3 regions of the Pigmentiphaga daeguensis genome follow, and region 1 is predicted to be linked to each of the others. Evidence: predicted binding sites of a transcription regulator. Region 1 holds the regulator's gene; each other region holds the start of a gene.
What was found. The regulator LexA, encoded in region 1, represses DNA repair genes until DNA is damaged. The targets are predictions, from matches to a motif close to ACTGTATNNNNATACAGT.
Positions count from the first base shown of each region.

Region 2: ABD104_RS08000 (PA0069 family radical SAM protein) is a predicted target of LexA. The motif match lies at 2,242-2,259, and genes of this name have one in related genera.
Region 3: recA (recombinase RecA) is a predicted target of LexA. The motif match lies at 2,725-2,742, and genes of this name have one in related genera.

Region 1 covers NZ_BAAAEN010000001.1:496,290-501,306, forward strand. Annotated here, with positions in the region: gene rpsR (30S ribosomal protein S18) at 1-73, opposite strand, end outside; gene priB (primosomal replication protein N) at 102-434, opposite strand; gene rpsF (30S ribosomal protein S6) at 529-900, opposite strand; gene ABD104_RS02420 (asparaginase) at 1,164-2,123, opposite strand; gene lexA (transcriptional repressor LexA) at 2,314-2,964, shown strand; gene ABD104_RS02430 (hypothetical protein) at 2,986-3,855, shown strand; gene ABD104_RS02435 (hypothetical protein) at 4,095-4,502, shown strand; gene ABD104_RS02440 (hypothetical protein) at 4,519-4,845, shown strand; gene rlmB (23S rRNA (guanosine(2251)-2'-O)-methyltransferase RlmB) at 4,952-5,017, opposite strand, start outside.
Region 2 covers NZ_BAAAEN010000004.1:267,105-272,121, forward strand. Annotated here, with positions in the region: gene rimM (ribosome maturation factor RimM) at 1-249, opposite strand, end outside; gene rpsP (30S ribosomal protein S16) at 257-517, opposite strand; gene ABD104_RS07995 (TM2 domain-containing protein) at 644-1,090, shown strand; gene ABD104_RS08000 (PA0069 family radical SAM protein) at 1,098-2,234, opposite strand; gene ABD104_RS08005 (alpha/beta hydrolase) at 2,355-3,221, shown strand; gene ABD104_RS08010 (GntR family transcriptional regulator) at 3,261-3,962, opposite strand; gene ABD104_RS08015 (Bug family tripartite tricarboxylate transporter substrate binding protein) at 4,164-5,017, shown strand, end outside.
Region 3 covers NZ_BAAAEN010000003.1:98,282-103,298, forward strand. Annotated here, with positions in the region: gene ABD104_RS05375 (M30 family zinc metallopeptidase) at 1-698, opposite strand, end outside; gene ABD104_RS05380 (hypothetical protein) at 767-1,069, opposite strand; gene recX (recombination regulator RecX) at 1,126-1,614, opposite strand; gene recA (recombinase RecA) at 1,601-2,680, opposite strand; gene ABD104_RS05395 (hotdog family protein) at 2,811-3,851, opposite strand; gene ABD104_RS05400 (HpcH/HpaI aldolase/citrate lyase family protein) at 3,844-4,731, opposite strand; gene ABD104_RS05405 (GntR family transcriptional regulator) at 4,772-5,017, opposite strand, start outside.

The DNA of each region.
Region 1 (5,017 bases):
ACTTGCGGCGCTTGAACAGCGGATTCTGTTGACCGAACTTCTTCTTTTCCTTGCGTTTGCCGAATGCGGCCATGATGTACCTCTTGGGTATTCAATCCGTTTCACACCTGGGGCTGTCCTGCCGGCCCGCCCTCCTCGCCCTGCCGGACGATGGCGGCCTGCTGGATGTGCAGCCTCAGTCTGCTTGAACCTTTCCGGGTCGGTGCCAGGAACCCTTCGATCCGGATCGACCGGCCCAGCGCCTCGCGCTCGAGCCTGCCGGCCAGATCGCCGACGACGACTGCGTTGACGAGCATCTCGACCCGGCGGGGTCTCCCGCCTTCGATCAGCTCGGATTCGTGGGCAAGCGCCAGTTCCAGCACCGGGATTCCGGCGGGGGTATACCTGAGCGGCTTGCACTCGACCACCTGGGCGGTCAGATGAACCTTGTTCAACGCCGTGTCGTCCGTGGCATCGACGGGCTCCCGCTACGGCGGGCCTGCGATGCGGGCGGTCGGCAACGACCTGTCATGCCAGTCCAGCCGGGGCTCAGGCCTCGGCGGGGGCGGCTTCGGTGGACACCTTGCGGGCCTCCTCGCGCTCGACGATCTTCATCATCGGCGACGGGGCGGTCTCGGCCTTCTTCATCTTGACGACGAGATGGCGCAGCACGGCATCGTTGTAGCGGAAAGCGTGCTCGAGTTCGTCCAGCGTGAGTTGGCCGCACTCGATGTTCATGCACACGTAGTGAGCCTTGACGAGCTTCTGGATCGGGTACGCCAGCTGGCGGCGGCCCCAGTCTTCCAGACGGTGGATCGTGCCGCCCTGGCTGGTGATCAGCGACTTGTAACGGTCGACCATGGCCGGAACCTGCTCGCTCTGGTCCGGGTGAACGATGAAAACTACTTCATAGTGACGCATCGAAGCTCCTTATGGATGGTCCCGCGGGCGTCCGGATGGGGCCCGCTGTAGGCGCAAGTCCGCTCAAGCGTCTAGAGTCGGACAAGGGATCAATCTGGCGAAAAAATGGCTTCCGCCAAAAATCAAGCCCTCTATTATCGCCCGCAGAAGGGCAAAAAGCAAGCCAAAGGCCCGAGAACCGCCGTGCGGCGTGGTTTCGGGGCCCATTTCCGGGCATGGATGCACCGCCGCGGTTGCGGGCTGGCCGGCCTCGCACGGGCGGATCAATACGTGTCGAAGGCGCCCTGGATGTCGTCCATGCCCGCGCCCAGCGCCAGCATCAGCAGCACGCGCGCCTTCCACGGCGACAGCGTACCGGCGCCGGGCAGCCCGCCCGAGGCCGCGACGCAGCCGCTGCCCGTGCGGGTCGCGCGGACCACGGCCACGCCGCCGCGCTCCAGTCCGTCCAGCGCCTCTTGCGCGTCGGCGCTGGCCGAACCGTTGCCGGTCCCGGCCCAGACCAGGCCGCGCGCCCCGGTGGATCCCACCGCCCGGATCAGGGCGGCCGAGCCGCCGGCATAGCCGGCCAGCACCTCGACCGGAGGCAGCGGCGTGGCGGCCGTGAAAGGCGTGGCGCTGGTGTGCGGACGTTCCGGCCGCCCCATCCAGGCGACCCGGCCGTCCTGGACCCAGCCCAGGGCGCCCGCGTTGGGCGAAGCAAAGGCATCGGGCCGGTTGGCATTGGTCTTGGACGCGTCGCGCGCGCCCAGGATCTGGTGGTTGAGCACGACCAGCACGCCGCGCCCGGCCGCCTGCGGATGGGCGGCCACCGTGGCCGCGTCCAGCAGGTTCAGCGGGCCGTCGGGAGACAGCGCGGTCGCCGGGCGCATCGCGCCCACCAGAACCACCGGCCTGTCGGTCTTGAGCACCAGGTGGAGGTAATACGCGCTTTCCTCGAGCGTGTCCGTACCGTGGGTGACGATCACGCCGTCGGCGCCTGCGTCGAGCAGTGACTGCACCCGCCCGGCCAGCGACTGCCAGAAGGCGGGCGTGGCGTTCTTGCTGTCGATGGCCGCGAACTGCTCGGCCCGGATGTCGGCCACTTCGTCCAGGCCTGGCACGCTGGCGCACAGCTCGGCCACGTCCAGCGCGCCGGCGGCATAGGCCATCGTGGCCTGGGGGCGGGCGCCGGCCCCGGCGATGGTGCCGCCGGTGGCGACGATGCAAAGACGTGGCAGGGACATGGCGGACGCGGGCACGGAAGGACGAGAGCCCGATGATACCCGCGGCCGGATTGGCGTTCCCGCGACACTTGCGTTTTTCGCTTGCGTCGCGCATCGATACTGTATAAAAATACAGTTACTGGATAAAACCACAGAAGCCCGACACGCGCCGTCGCCACCCGGTGGCGGGCGCCCCGCCACGGAGCCCGAGATGTCCAAGCTGACCGCACGCCAACAAGAAATCCTGGATCTCATTCGCCAGGCCATCGTCAAGACCGGCTTTCCGCCCACCCGGGCCGAAATCGCCCAGGCGCTGGGCTTTCGCTCGCCCAACGCGGCCGAGGAACACCTGAAGGCGCTGGCGCGCAAGGGCGTACTGGAATTGTCCGCGGGCACCTCCCGCGGGATACGGCTGAAAGACCCCGTCGCGGCCGAACCGCCGCTCCAGCTCACGCACCCCGTGCTGGCGCAACTGGTGCTACCGCTGGTGGGCCGGGTCGCCGCCGGCAGCCCCATCCTGGCCACCGAGCACATCGACAAGGAAATCGGCGTGGACGAGGCCCTGTTCTCGCAGCGGCCCGACTACCTGCTCAAGGTACGCGGCAACAGCATGCGCGACGCCGGCATCCTCGACGGCGACCTGCTCGCGGTCAAGAAGGCCGCCCAGGCCCGCGACGGGCAGATCATCGTGGCCCGCCTGGGCGACGACGTCACCGTCAAGGAACTGCGCTACACCGAAACCGGCCTGAGCCTGCTGCCGGCCAATCCCGACTTCCAACCCATCGAAGTCGATCGCGAGCGCGACGATTTCGCGCTCGAGGGCATCGCCGTCGGCCTGATCCGGGCCGGCCTGGTGCATTGAAGACCCAGACGGACGACCATCATGAAACACTGCACGCCCAGCTCCAGTCTTTCCAGCGGCTTTCCCGCGCTCGACGCCGCCCTGCCCCAGGCCGGATGGCCCGTCGGCGCACTTACCGAAATCCTGGTCCCGCGCGTCGGGCATGGCGAGTTGAACCTGCTCGGCCCGCTGCTGAGCCGGCTCACCAAGGCCGGCCGCACGGTGGCCTTGCTGGTGCCGCCGTACTTGTCCTACGCCCCCGCGCTGATCCAGCACGGCGTTTCGCTGGAATGCGTCAAGCTCGTGCGCACCGACCACCCCCTGGACGGCCTGGACCAGCTGGAATCCGGCGTGCGGGCGGGCGAGTTCGCGGCGCTGGTCGCCATCCTGCCCCCTGACCAGGCGGCCGCGCAATCCGAAAGCACGGTGCGCCGCCTGTACATGGCCGCGCGGCTGGCCGCCTGCCCCGCCTTCCTGTTCCATACCTGCAGCACGCCCGCCACGACCTCGGCATCCCAATTGCGGCTGCTGGCGGACATGAGCCAGGCCGGCCAGATCCGGCTCCAGCGCATCGCGCCGGCTGCCCAGGGCGGCGAAGGCGCGGTCACGCTGGACATCGGCCAGCAAACGGTGCGTGCGGGGTTCAAGCCGGGGTTCAAACGTGCGGCCGGGCTCGCCGCGGCGGGAACGCACACGCGCACCGCCGAGGAAACGGACACGCATGGCACGGATGCGGATACGCTGCCGGCGCAACGGCCCATCATCCCGCGAACCGGGCAACATGGGCCGCATGCCAAACCGACTCCCGCGAATCGCAGCCCGTGGCCCTTCAAGCAACGTCGCGGCGCAAGCAGCAGCCGAAGCTATCCTTCCGCACTGGCGCTGCTGTTTTCTCGAGGCTGGAACGCCTGAGTCTCCCTACGGCACTCGCAGCAGGATAAGACTGCTGCGGAGCCTGTGCTCCGATGCTCCATTGCCCACGAATTTTTGAAATTCGTGGGCTTTTTTACGTCTCACCGGCGGATCTACGCACTTGCGGAAGTTGTTGTAAGCCAGCAATCCCCCCCCATTTGGAGTACGTATTTTTTCGTACTCATTGCTAGGCTGGTTGCTCCACTCCCCTCGCTGCGCCAATCCCGGAAGAGGCCATCATGCAAGCGAAATCCCACGTCCTCCACGCCCTTGCGGTACTTGCCACGGCTGCGGCCGCATCCGTCTGGTGTGCCAGCGCGGCTGCCCAAGGCGTCTCGATCGGAGGCTCGGGTTCAAGCTCGGGTTCGGACGGCCCCCGTGCCGTCGAGGAACAGTCCGCAGCCATCAGCTACAGCTCTCGCGCGGCGGCCTGCGCACGGGCCAAGTCCCGCGCCTCGGAGTTCGCCCAGCGCAAGAGCAACTTCAAGGACATCAGTCTGGGCGCCTGCGACTGCTCCTCCACCAAGACCAAGCCGTGGCAGCCAGCATTGCAGGCTCAATACGCGATGGAAACAGGCATGCCCCCTCCCACAGGTCCTGTCGACACCCACGAATGCACGGTCACCGCCCGTATTTCGCTCAAATAGCCGCCAGAGACGAGCCATGAAGAAACGCGGGAAAACCAGGGGCCGATCAATGGCGGCAATGGCCGGTCTGATCGCATGGGCGGCATGCTGGCCGGCTTATGCCTTTAGCGAGTCAGATCCACTAGACAATGGCTATGGAACCCCCGGCGACTACTCCCAAGACTACGAAGTCCTGTCCGAAAGAATCGTTTTCCACAGCAGGCTGATCAGCAACAAAAGAATGTACACCGGAGGGGAAATCAATAGAAAAACCGGCCGAATAAGCATTGAAACCACGGAGATGGCTAACAACTTCAGCGGCGTATGCAGCGTGGGAAGCTATGTCCCGGACACCAAGTTTTGAGCGCCGCCCTGACAGGATCAGCGGCAGATTGAACACTCCGCTTGCCAGCGGCCAGTGCAGGAAAATCGAGGCGTCCGAGAAACTGTTCTGACGCCTCCCGGCCGTTCTACTTCGCCGCCCGCTGTCTGAGCGTCTCGTACATGCAGACGGCCGACGCCACGCTGACGTTCAG
Region 2 (5,017 bases), on a different contig from region 1:
GGACACGCCGGGGAAGGTGGCCGTCACCACCGCGCCATGGCGCTTGGCGTCGGCCACTTCGACACGGCGCACTTCCGCGCCCTTGCGCAGCCACCATGTACGACTGCCCAACAAGGCCTCGGACTGGGCCGAATACGGCTGGACCTTCAGGCCGCCGCGCACGCCGAAGGCCTCCGCCACATGCCCGACCTCGACGAGATCGGCGGGCAGAGCGGGATCGCTAACGGACCCCGTGGACGCGGCGGACACCACGAAATCAGGCAGCCGGCGCGACCTTGGCGCCGTATTCCTTGACGAGACGGGCCACGGCCGGCGACAGCTGGGCGCCGTTCTTGGTCCAGTGCTCGACGCGGTCGAGCGCGATGCGCAGGCCTTCTTCACCCTCGGAAGCGACGGGGTTGTAGAAACCCACGCGCTCGATGAAGCGGCCATCGCGGCGATTGCGCGAATCGGCAGCAACGAGGTTGTAGAAGGGGCGCTTCTTCGAGCCGCCGCGGGACATACGAATCACCACCATAGGTAATTCCTTGGAAAAAGTTGACTAAGAAAAGCCCTAAAGTATAGCCCGGCCTGCTGGGCCTAGCAAGCAAGGATGCGGTAAAGTCCTTCAAAATCAAGGTCTTCTACGATGGATTCCCACCACATGTCCACATCTTCCGCCGACGATAAATCCCATATCCTTCCGCCGACCCGGAGTTTCCGCCACAAGACCGTGGCGGGACTGCTGGCCGCCGTGCTGGGCTGGGCCGGTGCGCATTGGTGGTACCTGGGCCGCCGGCACGGCTGGATCGTGCTGCTGTTCTCGCTGATCATGATAGGCACGGCGCTGCGCAGCGAAGCGTGGTATTTCCATCCCGCCTTCTTCCTGTTCCTCGTCCCGGCCGTCGCCGGCTTCATCGAAGCCATCGTCCTGTGCCTGACTCCCGACGCCAAGTTCGACGCCAAATACAACCCGGGACAGGCACGGCAAACGCGTACCGGCTGGGGGCCGGTATTGGTGGCCGGCATCACGCTGGCCGTGGGTACCGCCATCCTGATGCTGGGCATCGTGCTGCTGTTCCAGAGCCTGTTCGAGGGCATTCCCGCCTGAACGGGCCCTAGCCGAACAGCGGCATCTGGCCGGTGTCGGCGGGCGGTTCCTTGCCACGCGGCGAGCGGGGCGGCGGCCTGAACAGCCCTGTCTCCAGCTCGATGCGCCGGTCCGCCAGCCCGTGCCGGCGCGCGGCACGCCCGAAGCGCTGCGCGACCAGGTCGGCCCAGATGCCCTGGCCGCGCATGCGGCTGCCGAAGCGCGCGTCGTTGAGCTTGCCGCCGCGCAAGTCCTCCAGGCAGTGCAACACGCGGGCCTTGCGGTCGGGAAAGTGCGCTTCGAGCCAGTCCGAGAACACGTCCTTGACCTCCCAGGGCAGGCGCAGCATGGTGTAGAAAGCCGCCCGCGCACCGGCTTCCTTGGCCGCTTCCAGCACATGCTCGATGTGGTCGTCGGTAATGAAGGGAATGACGGGCGCCAGCGACACGCCGACCGGCACGCCGGCACCGGCCAGCGTCCGCACGGCTTCCAGCCGCTTCCATGGCGCCGCCGCGCGCGGCTCCAGCGTCCGGGCCACGTGTCCGTCCAGCGTACCGATCGATACGTAGACGGCGACCAGCTTCAGTTCCGCCAGCCTGGCCAGCAGATCGACGTCGCGCGCAACCAGTCCCCCCTTGGTGACCAGTGACACGGGATGCCGGGTTTCCAGCAGCAGTTCCAGCAGCCCCCGGGTCAGTTTCCACTGGCGCTCGATGGGCTGGTAGGCGTCGGTGGCCGAGCCGATGTTGATGACGTCCACCCGGTAGCCCGGGCGGCCCAGTTCGGCCCGGAGCGCCTCGACCGCGTTGGCCTTGGCGACGAGCCGGGTTTCGAAGTCCAGGCCGGGCGACCATCCCAGGTAGGCATGCGTGGGCCGCGCGAAGCAATACACGCAGCCGTGCTCGCAGCCGCGATAGGGATTGATGGCGCGGTCGAAGGGGATGTCCGGAGAGTCGTTGCGGGACAGGATCTTGCGCGCGCGCTCGATGGCGACCTCGGTCCGCAGCGGGGGCGGCTCTTCTTCCGGAGCGGCCCAGCCGTCGTCCACGGCGTCGCGCCGGTCGCCCTCGAACCGGTGCCTGACGTTGAGCACGGCACCGCGCCCGCGCTGCGGGACGGGAGGCGCCTGGGGATAGCCGTCTTGCGGCGAGTCATCGTGTTCCACACGCAATACTGTATATCCATACAGTATTGCGCACAATTGGCCCCCTGGTCTTTCAGCAAAAAATATTTTCCATAAAAATATATAATTTCTATAATTAATTAGAAATTCTCGGGACAACCCATGGACCACGCCCCGCTCTTCGCTCAACCTCCCCTGCCCTTTCCCGCCGCGCAGCGCTACGAAGACACGGTGCTGGAATGGGCCCGCGACCTGGATGCGGGCATCTTGCGCGCCCGTGACCTGGCCTATGGACCCGATCCGCAGCAACGCTACGACGTGTTCGCCGCCGGCGGCATGCGCGGCGCGCCGGTGCTGGTGTTCTGGCACGGCGGCGGCTGGACCAACGGCTACAAGGAGTATGTGCACTTCATGGCCGAGGCGGTGGTCCGGCGGGGACTGGTGTTCGTCGCGCCCACCTACCGGCTGGCGCCCCGGCACCGCCTGCCCGCCGCGTTCGACGACGCGGCCCTGCTGCTGGGCGAACTGCGGCGGACCGTGGGCCGGTGGGGAGGCGATGGCCGGAATCTCTACCTGTCGGGGCACTCGGCCGGCGGCGGCACCGCCGCGATGGCCGCCCTACGCAAGCGGGCCCTGGAGCGAGCGGGCGTGCCGCCCGGCGACATCCGCGGCTGCCTGCCCATCAGCGGCGTCATGGACCTGCACCATCCCTGCCCCGAGCCCGACAGCCTGGAGGAGCGGGTGTATACCACCCTGCTGGAACAGCCGTGCGAGGACGCGCTCATGAGCGCCATCAGCTGGACCGCCGGCAATCTCGTGCCGATGATGGCCAGTTATGGGGAGCGGGACAGCGCACGCGTGATCGGCGCCAATACGCGCATGTACGAACTGTTGAAGCACCAGCCGGCCGACGCCGGGCTGCACGCCTGGGAAGGCCTCGATCACTTCGACACACATCTGATGCTGGCCGACCCTGGCCATGCCTGGTATGGACACCTGGAGGCCCTGGTGGCGCGGACCAGCCGCTAGGATCGTTCACGCCAAAAGGCGCCTCGCGCAGGCCCCAGGCTACTCGGCGAAGCGCTCGCCCAGCACCTGCGCCGTACGCATCAGATGGCTGCGCAGCAGCTCGCAGGCCAGGCCGGCGTTGCGGGCCAGGGCCGCTTCCATCAATTGCGCGTGTTCACTCATCACGTCGTCCTCGAGCTGTTGCGCCGAGGATGTGTAGGCCAGCCGGATCCGGCGATAACGCTCGGAATGATCGATCAATTGCTCGTCGATGCGCATCAGCCACCTCGACCGCGCCGCGGCCAGCAGCGCGGCGTGGAACCCGCGATGGGCAGCTTCCCACAGTTCCACCGCCACGAGATCGTTGGGATCCTGGGGCAGGCGCGCCCGCGTCAGCTTGTAGTAGGCGGCCGTGATGCCGGCCCCCCAGTCGTCGTCGCCGTGTTCGATCGCATCCTGGAGCAGCAGCGTCTCGATCGAGGTGCGCGCGTGCATCAGGTCGATCATGTCGTCCCTGGACAAGGGCGATACGCTGAAGCCGCGCTGGCCGTCATTGCTGACCAGGCCTTCGCCGGACAACTGCATGAGGGCTTCGCGTATGGGGCTGATGCCCAGCTCGTAGCGCTGCTGCAAGGCCTGCAGCCTGAGCTTCTGGCCGGGAGCCAGCGCGCCGGCGATCACGTCGGCGCGCAGGTGCTGGTACGCCCGCTCGGACATGGTTTCCGAAGCCGCCTTGGGGGCGGGCGTTTCCGCTGATCGCATGAGGGTAGCGCTCCGACGACGGTTGAATATATACAAAATCCGTTATTCATAAATTTTAGCCGATGAGCTTGTTTCATTGGTGGCTCATCCAATGCCAGGGTTTATCCTTAAATTCATACGAGAAAAAATAATTTATATTTTTTTAACTTAATATATTTTACTAACTTAGTATAAATTTCCGCGGAACCTACAGGGAAAGCCATGACCGATCTCGCAAGACGCACCACGCTCGCCGCCTTCGCCGCGGCGGTTTCCCTGGCGGCGCTGTCCGCCCCCGCCGCGGCGGCCGGCTATCCCGACAAGCCGGTGAAAATCATCGTCGCCTACCCCGCGGGCGGCGACACCGACGTGCTGGCCCGCTGGATAGGCGAAAAGCTCAGCGCCAGATGGGGCCACCCCGTCGTGGTCGAGAACCGCAGCGGCGCGGCCGGCTCGATAGGCAGCGCCTACGTCGCCCGGTCCGCCGCCGACGGCTACACGCTGCTGCTGGCGCCCAACACGCTGGCCATCGTGCCCCATGTCCTCAAGCCCGGTACCGGCGCCGACTACAACGTCCAGGCCGACTTCACGCCCATCGCCGAGATCGGCACGCAGTCGCTGTTCCTGGCCAGTTCCCAGCAATCCGGCGTGAAGTCGGTCAAGGACGTGGTGGCGGGAGTGAAGGCGGGCACGCTGCAAAGCTATGCCAGCCCCGGCGCGGGGTCGCCCATGCACATACTGGCCGAGCTGTTCGACAAGGCGGCGGGTACCCGGATCAACCAGATCCCGTATCGCGGCAGCGCTCCGGCCATCGTCGACCTGGTGGGCGGACAGGTTCCGCTGATGTACACCACCCTCGGCCCCATTACCTCGTATGTCGCCAACGGCAAGCTGCACCTGCTGGCCGTGGCGGACCCGCAGCGCTCGCCCTTCGCGCCCGACGTCCCCACCTTCGCCGAACTGGGCTACAAGAACGTCGAGGTCGGCGCCTGGCAGGCCCTGCTGGGGCCGCGGGGGCTGCCGGCCGAGGTCGTGCAGAAGCTGAACGCGGCGGTGAACGAGATCATCAAGATGCC
Region 3 (5,017 bases), on a different contig from region 1:
GGATAGACGGAGTCCTGGTTCGACGAGAACCGGCTCTTCAGGCTGTCCAGCAGGGCCTCGCTCACCTTCGCGGCGGACCGCTCGCCGTCCTGCACCCAGATGTTCAGCATGCGCCCGTCGGTGGCTGCCCAGCGGCGGGCCAGGGTGGCCTGGAACCGCGTGCCGCTGCTGTCCTGCCATTCCCGCGTATCGCCTTCGACCGCCGCCCGCACGGCGGTGGCGGGGCCCTGCCGCGTCGATGCCCGGGGCTGGGACGCGCGATCGACCGGCGGCTGGTAGTCGCGGATGTGCGCGGGAATCTGGTTGACGCCCGGCAGGTGATCCGGATCGGCCGGGGCTTCGATTTTCGATGAGGCCGCGGGACGATCCGCCACCGAGGCGCTGATCGAGGCCATGCCCGCATCGCGGTCGGAAACGTTGGTGAAGACCAGCGTGACGGTACGGCCATTGACGCCATTGAGAGCGATCGGCACCGACGTGCCCGAGCTCGAACCGCTATTGTCGTAGCGCCAGATGCCCACGCCGCTACCGCGGTAGGTCTGCGCATCGGCGGCGCCGCATTGCGCGCCGCTGCATGCCACGGACAATGCCCCCGATCCGGAGACCTCGCCGCCCCCGCCGCCACCACAGGAAGCCAGCAGCGCCGCCAACGCAATCCCGGCCAGTGTCCGGATGGTACCCACGGTATCGCGATTCATCTTGCCCCCGCAGAAGAAGCTTACGCGCAACATACCATGGCGCGCGGACCAGGGCCTGTTCACAGGCCCTATCGGATGGACTGCACCTGCAACTGGGCGGGCATCCCGCCGCCCGCCTCGCCGGCGGCGCGCGCCACCGTGCCGGTGACCGTGACGGTGCGCGATTGCAGGTCCTGCATCTGCTGACGGGTCAGGCCGCGCAGGTCCCATTGCCGGTCGCCCGACTCGAGCACGGCGACGACGAAGGGCTCGTTGCCCTTGAGCACGATGCGTCCTTCCAGCGTGATCACGTCGCCCGCCCGGGGGGCGGGCTGGGCACAGGCCCACAGGCTGGACACACTCAGGCACAGGGCCAGCAACAATGCACGCATGGCAGCCTCGCGGCGAAAGGGGATGCGGAAAGTGTACGGGCGTTCCGGCAAGCGGCCTAGCCCTGGCCGTCGTCCAGGTCATCGAGGTCCACACCTCGCAACACCTGCCTGATGGTGGCCTGGCCGAAGCCCCGGGACATCAGGAAACGCACCTGCTTGGCACGCTGGCTGGCATCGGCCGGCAGCGTGCCGAAGCGCTTGCGCCACACATCGCGCGCCCGGGCCAGTTCGGTGGCTTCCAGCGTGTCCCGCAGTTCGGCGATCTGCGTGTCCGCCACGCCGTGCTGGCGCAGCTCATACATGATGCGCAAGGTGCCCTGCTTGGCCGCCAGCCGGTGCACCACGCTTTGCGCATAGCGCTGGGTAGACAGCCAGCCTTCCTTCTCCAGGCTGTCGAGCACGGCGCGAACCTCGTCCTCTTCCCCGAAACGGGCCAGCTTGCGGCCCAGTTCCAGGCGGCTGTGTTCGCGCCGGGACAGATAACCCACCGCCCGGGCCTTCAGCGAAGGGCCGGAGGCGGGCTTGCCGTCATCACTCGTCTTCAAGCTCGGCTTCGGTCACTTTGCCGGCGCCGGCCACCCGGGCTGCCACGCCCAGGCTGTCGCGCACGCGGTTCTCGATCTCGATGGCCATTTCCGGGCGTTCCTTCAGGAACTCGCGGGCGTTGTCCTTGCCCTGGCCGATGCGCTCGCCGTTATAGCTGAACCACGAACCGGACTTCTCGACGATGCCCGCCTGCACGCCCAGGTCCAGGATCTCGCCTTCGCGCGAGATGCCGGCGCCGTACATGATGTCGAACTCGGCGCTCTTGAACGGCGGCGACACCTTGTTCTTGACGACCTTGACGCGGGTCTCGTTGCCGATGACCTCGTCGCCCTTCTTGATGGAGCCGGTGCGCCGGATGTCGAGGCGGACCGAGGCGTAGAACTTCAGCGCGTTGCCGCCGGTGGTGGTTTCGGGGTTGCCGAACATGACGCCGATCTTCATCCGGATCTGGTTGATGAAGATGACCATGCAGTTGGTGCGCTTGATCGAGGCGGTCAGCTTGCGCAGCGCCTGGCTCATCAGGCGGGCCTGCAGGCCGGGCAGGGAATCGCCCATCTCGCCTTCGATTTCGGCCTTGGGCACCAGCGCCGCGACCGAGTCGATGACGATCAGGTCGACCGCGCCCGAGCGCACCAGCGCGTCGGTGATTTCCAGGGCCTGCTCGCCGGTGTCGGGCTGCGAGATCAGCAGGTCGGTCAGGTTCACGCCGAGCTTGGAGGCGTACTGGACATCGAGCGCGTGCTCGGCGTCGATGAAGGCGCAGGCGCCGCCCAGCTTCTGCATTTCGGCGACGACCTGCAGCGTGAGCGTGGTCTTGCCCGACGATTCCGGGCCGTAGATCTCGATGACCCGGCCGCGCGGCAGGCCGCCCACGCCCAGGGCGATGTCCAGGCCGAGCGAGCCGGTGGAGACGACCTGGATGTCGTGCTCGACCTCGTTGTCGCCATAGCGCATGACCGAGCCCTTGCCGAACTGCTTTTCGATCTGGGACAGCGCGGCGGCCAGGGCCTTGGTCTTTTCGTTCTGGGCAGCGGCTGCGGCCTTGGAAGCTTTGGTGTCGTCCATTCTGGGATCCTTGGGTTGATGGGCGAATTATGGCACTGCCCGACACTGTATAAAAAAACAGTATGGGACTGCAAGCTCCCAGGCCAAATTAACAACGGAATTCTGGAAAAACGGACGCGGAGACGTCCGCTCAGTACCCCGCCCTGGCGTAGGGGTTGCTCCCCCGCCGGTACACCATCAGCGCGCGCCGGTAGCGGTTGATCATCTCCCCCCGCTGGTTGCGCGCCTCGGTCAGCACCGTCACCACGCCCTGGTCGGGCCGCGAACCCGACAGCCGCGTGCCCTCGACCGTGGACCGGGCCTCCAGCGTGTCCCCCGGCATCAGGTCGGCGCCGAACTCCACGTCGGTCCATCCCAGGTTGACGGTGACCCGGCCGAAGGTGCGCGTGGACAGCGCCACGGCCACGCCTATCCCCCAGGTCTGCGGCACGACCGGCGCCGCCAGCCCCAGCGCCTGCGCGCAGGCGTGGTCGTGGCTTTGCGGCTGCCACTCCATGGCGCGCAGCGCGTGCAGCGTGGATTCCTCGGCCAGCAGGGTCTTGCGGGGGCTGTGAATGAAGGTTTCCCCCTGCCGCAGGTCCTCGAAGAACAGGCCGGTCTGCTCGACCCAGGCGCCGTCCCCGCGCGCGGCATGCGACAGGAAACGGGCCTCGTCCGAGGCCGAAGCGCCGGCGATCACGTCGGGCCCGGCCGCGCCGTGCCACAGCTCGGCCACGTAGCGCAGCTCGGCCACCTGCTCGCCGCGCTGGTTGTAGCCGCGCGTGAGCAGGCTGGCGCGCCCCAGGTGCGCATCCACCGGCTCGGTGGCCAGCACCTCGGTCTCGACATACAGGGTGTCGCCGCCGAACATCGGCCGGGTCAGCGCGATATTGGACATGGACACGATGCGGCGCCGCCGGCCGAAGGTCTTGGAGGTCATGCCGATCAGCCGCTGCAGGGTCAGCGTGCTGACCATCAGGGGCCGCTTCCAGTCGGTCAGCCCGGCGTAGCGATCGTCGTAGTGGACCATGGCGGCGTTGATGGAATCCAGGGCCTCGGCCACGTTGTCCTGTTGCGAGAACGTGATGCCCGGCCGATGGACGAAACGCTGCCCGGCGGACAGGTGCTCGAAGCCCAGGCCGAAACGCTCGGCATACAGGCCGTCTCCCAGGTGGTAGTAGGAACTATGCATGATGGTCTCCAGCGGCGGATGGGTTCGGCGCGGCGGCACGCCGCAGGATGCGCAGGGCGCTCTGGTAGACGGGCTCGTCCACCATGGTGGCGCCCACCGCGCAGGCGCGGCGGCCCGCGCGTTCGTAGGCGGCGGCCACTTCGCTCGCCCACGCCAGCCGGCGCGGATCGGGCGCGAAGGCCTGCACGATGATGGGCCACTGGCGCGGATGGATGGCGAGCTTGCCGGAGAAGCCCATGGCGCGCGCCCGCTCGCAATCGGCGCGCAGGCCGGCGTCGTCGTCGATGGCGATGTGCGGCACGTCCAGCATGGGCACGCCGCTGCCGGCGGTCTCGAACACCAGGCGCCCGCGTACGTAGGCCAGCGCGTCCCAGGCGTTGTCCGCGCCGGTCTCGGCGCTGAAGTCCGCGGCGCCGAAGGCCATCGCCGCCAGCCACGGTCCGGCCTGCGCGATGCCGGCCGCGCGGCGCACGCCCTGCGGCGACTCCACCAGCGCCATCAGCCGCAGCGCGGGATTGGCCGCGGCCGCGTGCGTGCGGACCATGCGCAATTCGGAGGCGTCCTCGGCCTTGGGAACGGCCACGAGATCCAGGGCGGGCAAGGCGCCCGCATGGGCCAGCGCATAAAGGTCCTCCAGGCCCGCGGGCGTCTGCGGGGAAGACACCCGCAGCGCCACCATGGGCGCGCCCGGACCGGCCGGGGGCAGCGCCGCCAGCCAGGCCAGGGCGTCGCGCCGGGCGGCGGCCTTGTCGGCCGCCGGCACTGCGTCCTCGAGGTCGATGATGACGCCCGGCGCGCCGCCGCGCAGCGCCTTGTCGTAGCGGTCGGGCCGGTTGCCGGGACAGAACAGGAAGGTGGAAGGAACGACGGGATGGGTCACGCGGGCTCTCCGGGACAAGGTCGCGGCCCGCGCGATCGGATCAGCCGATCGGCTCTCGCCGCATCACGGTGCTGAACAGGTGCCGCCCTTCGGGGAAGAGCCCCACCGAAGCGACGATCAGGTCTTTCTTGGCGCCGTAGTACCAGGTGCGCGTGCGCAGCGTCGGCGTGCTGAAGCGCGTCTGCAGCAGCCCGGCCTGCGCCCGGGTCAGCCGCACGGCATCGATTTCCTGGCGGATTTCGCATACCCGGTCGCCGCGCCGCTCGGCCAGCCATTCGGCCACCGA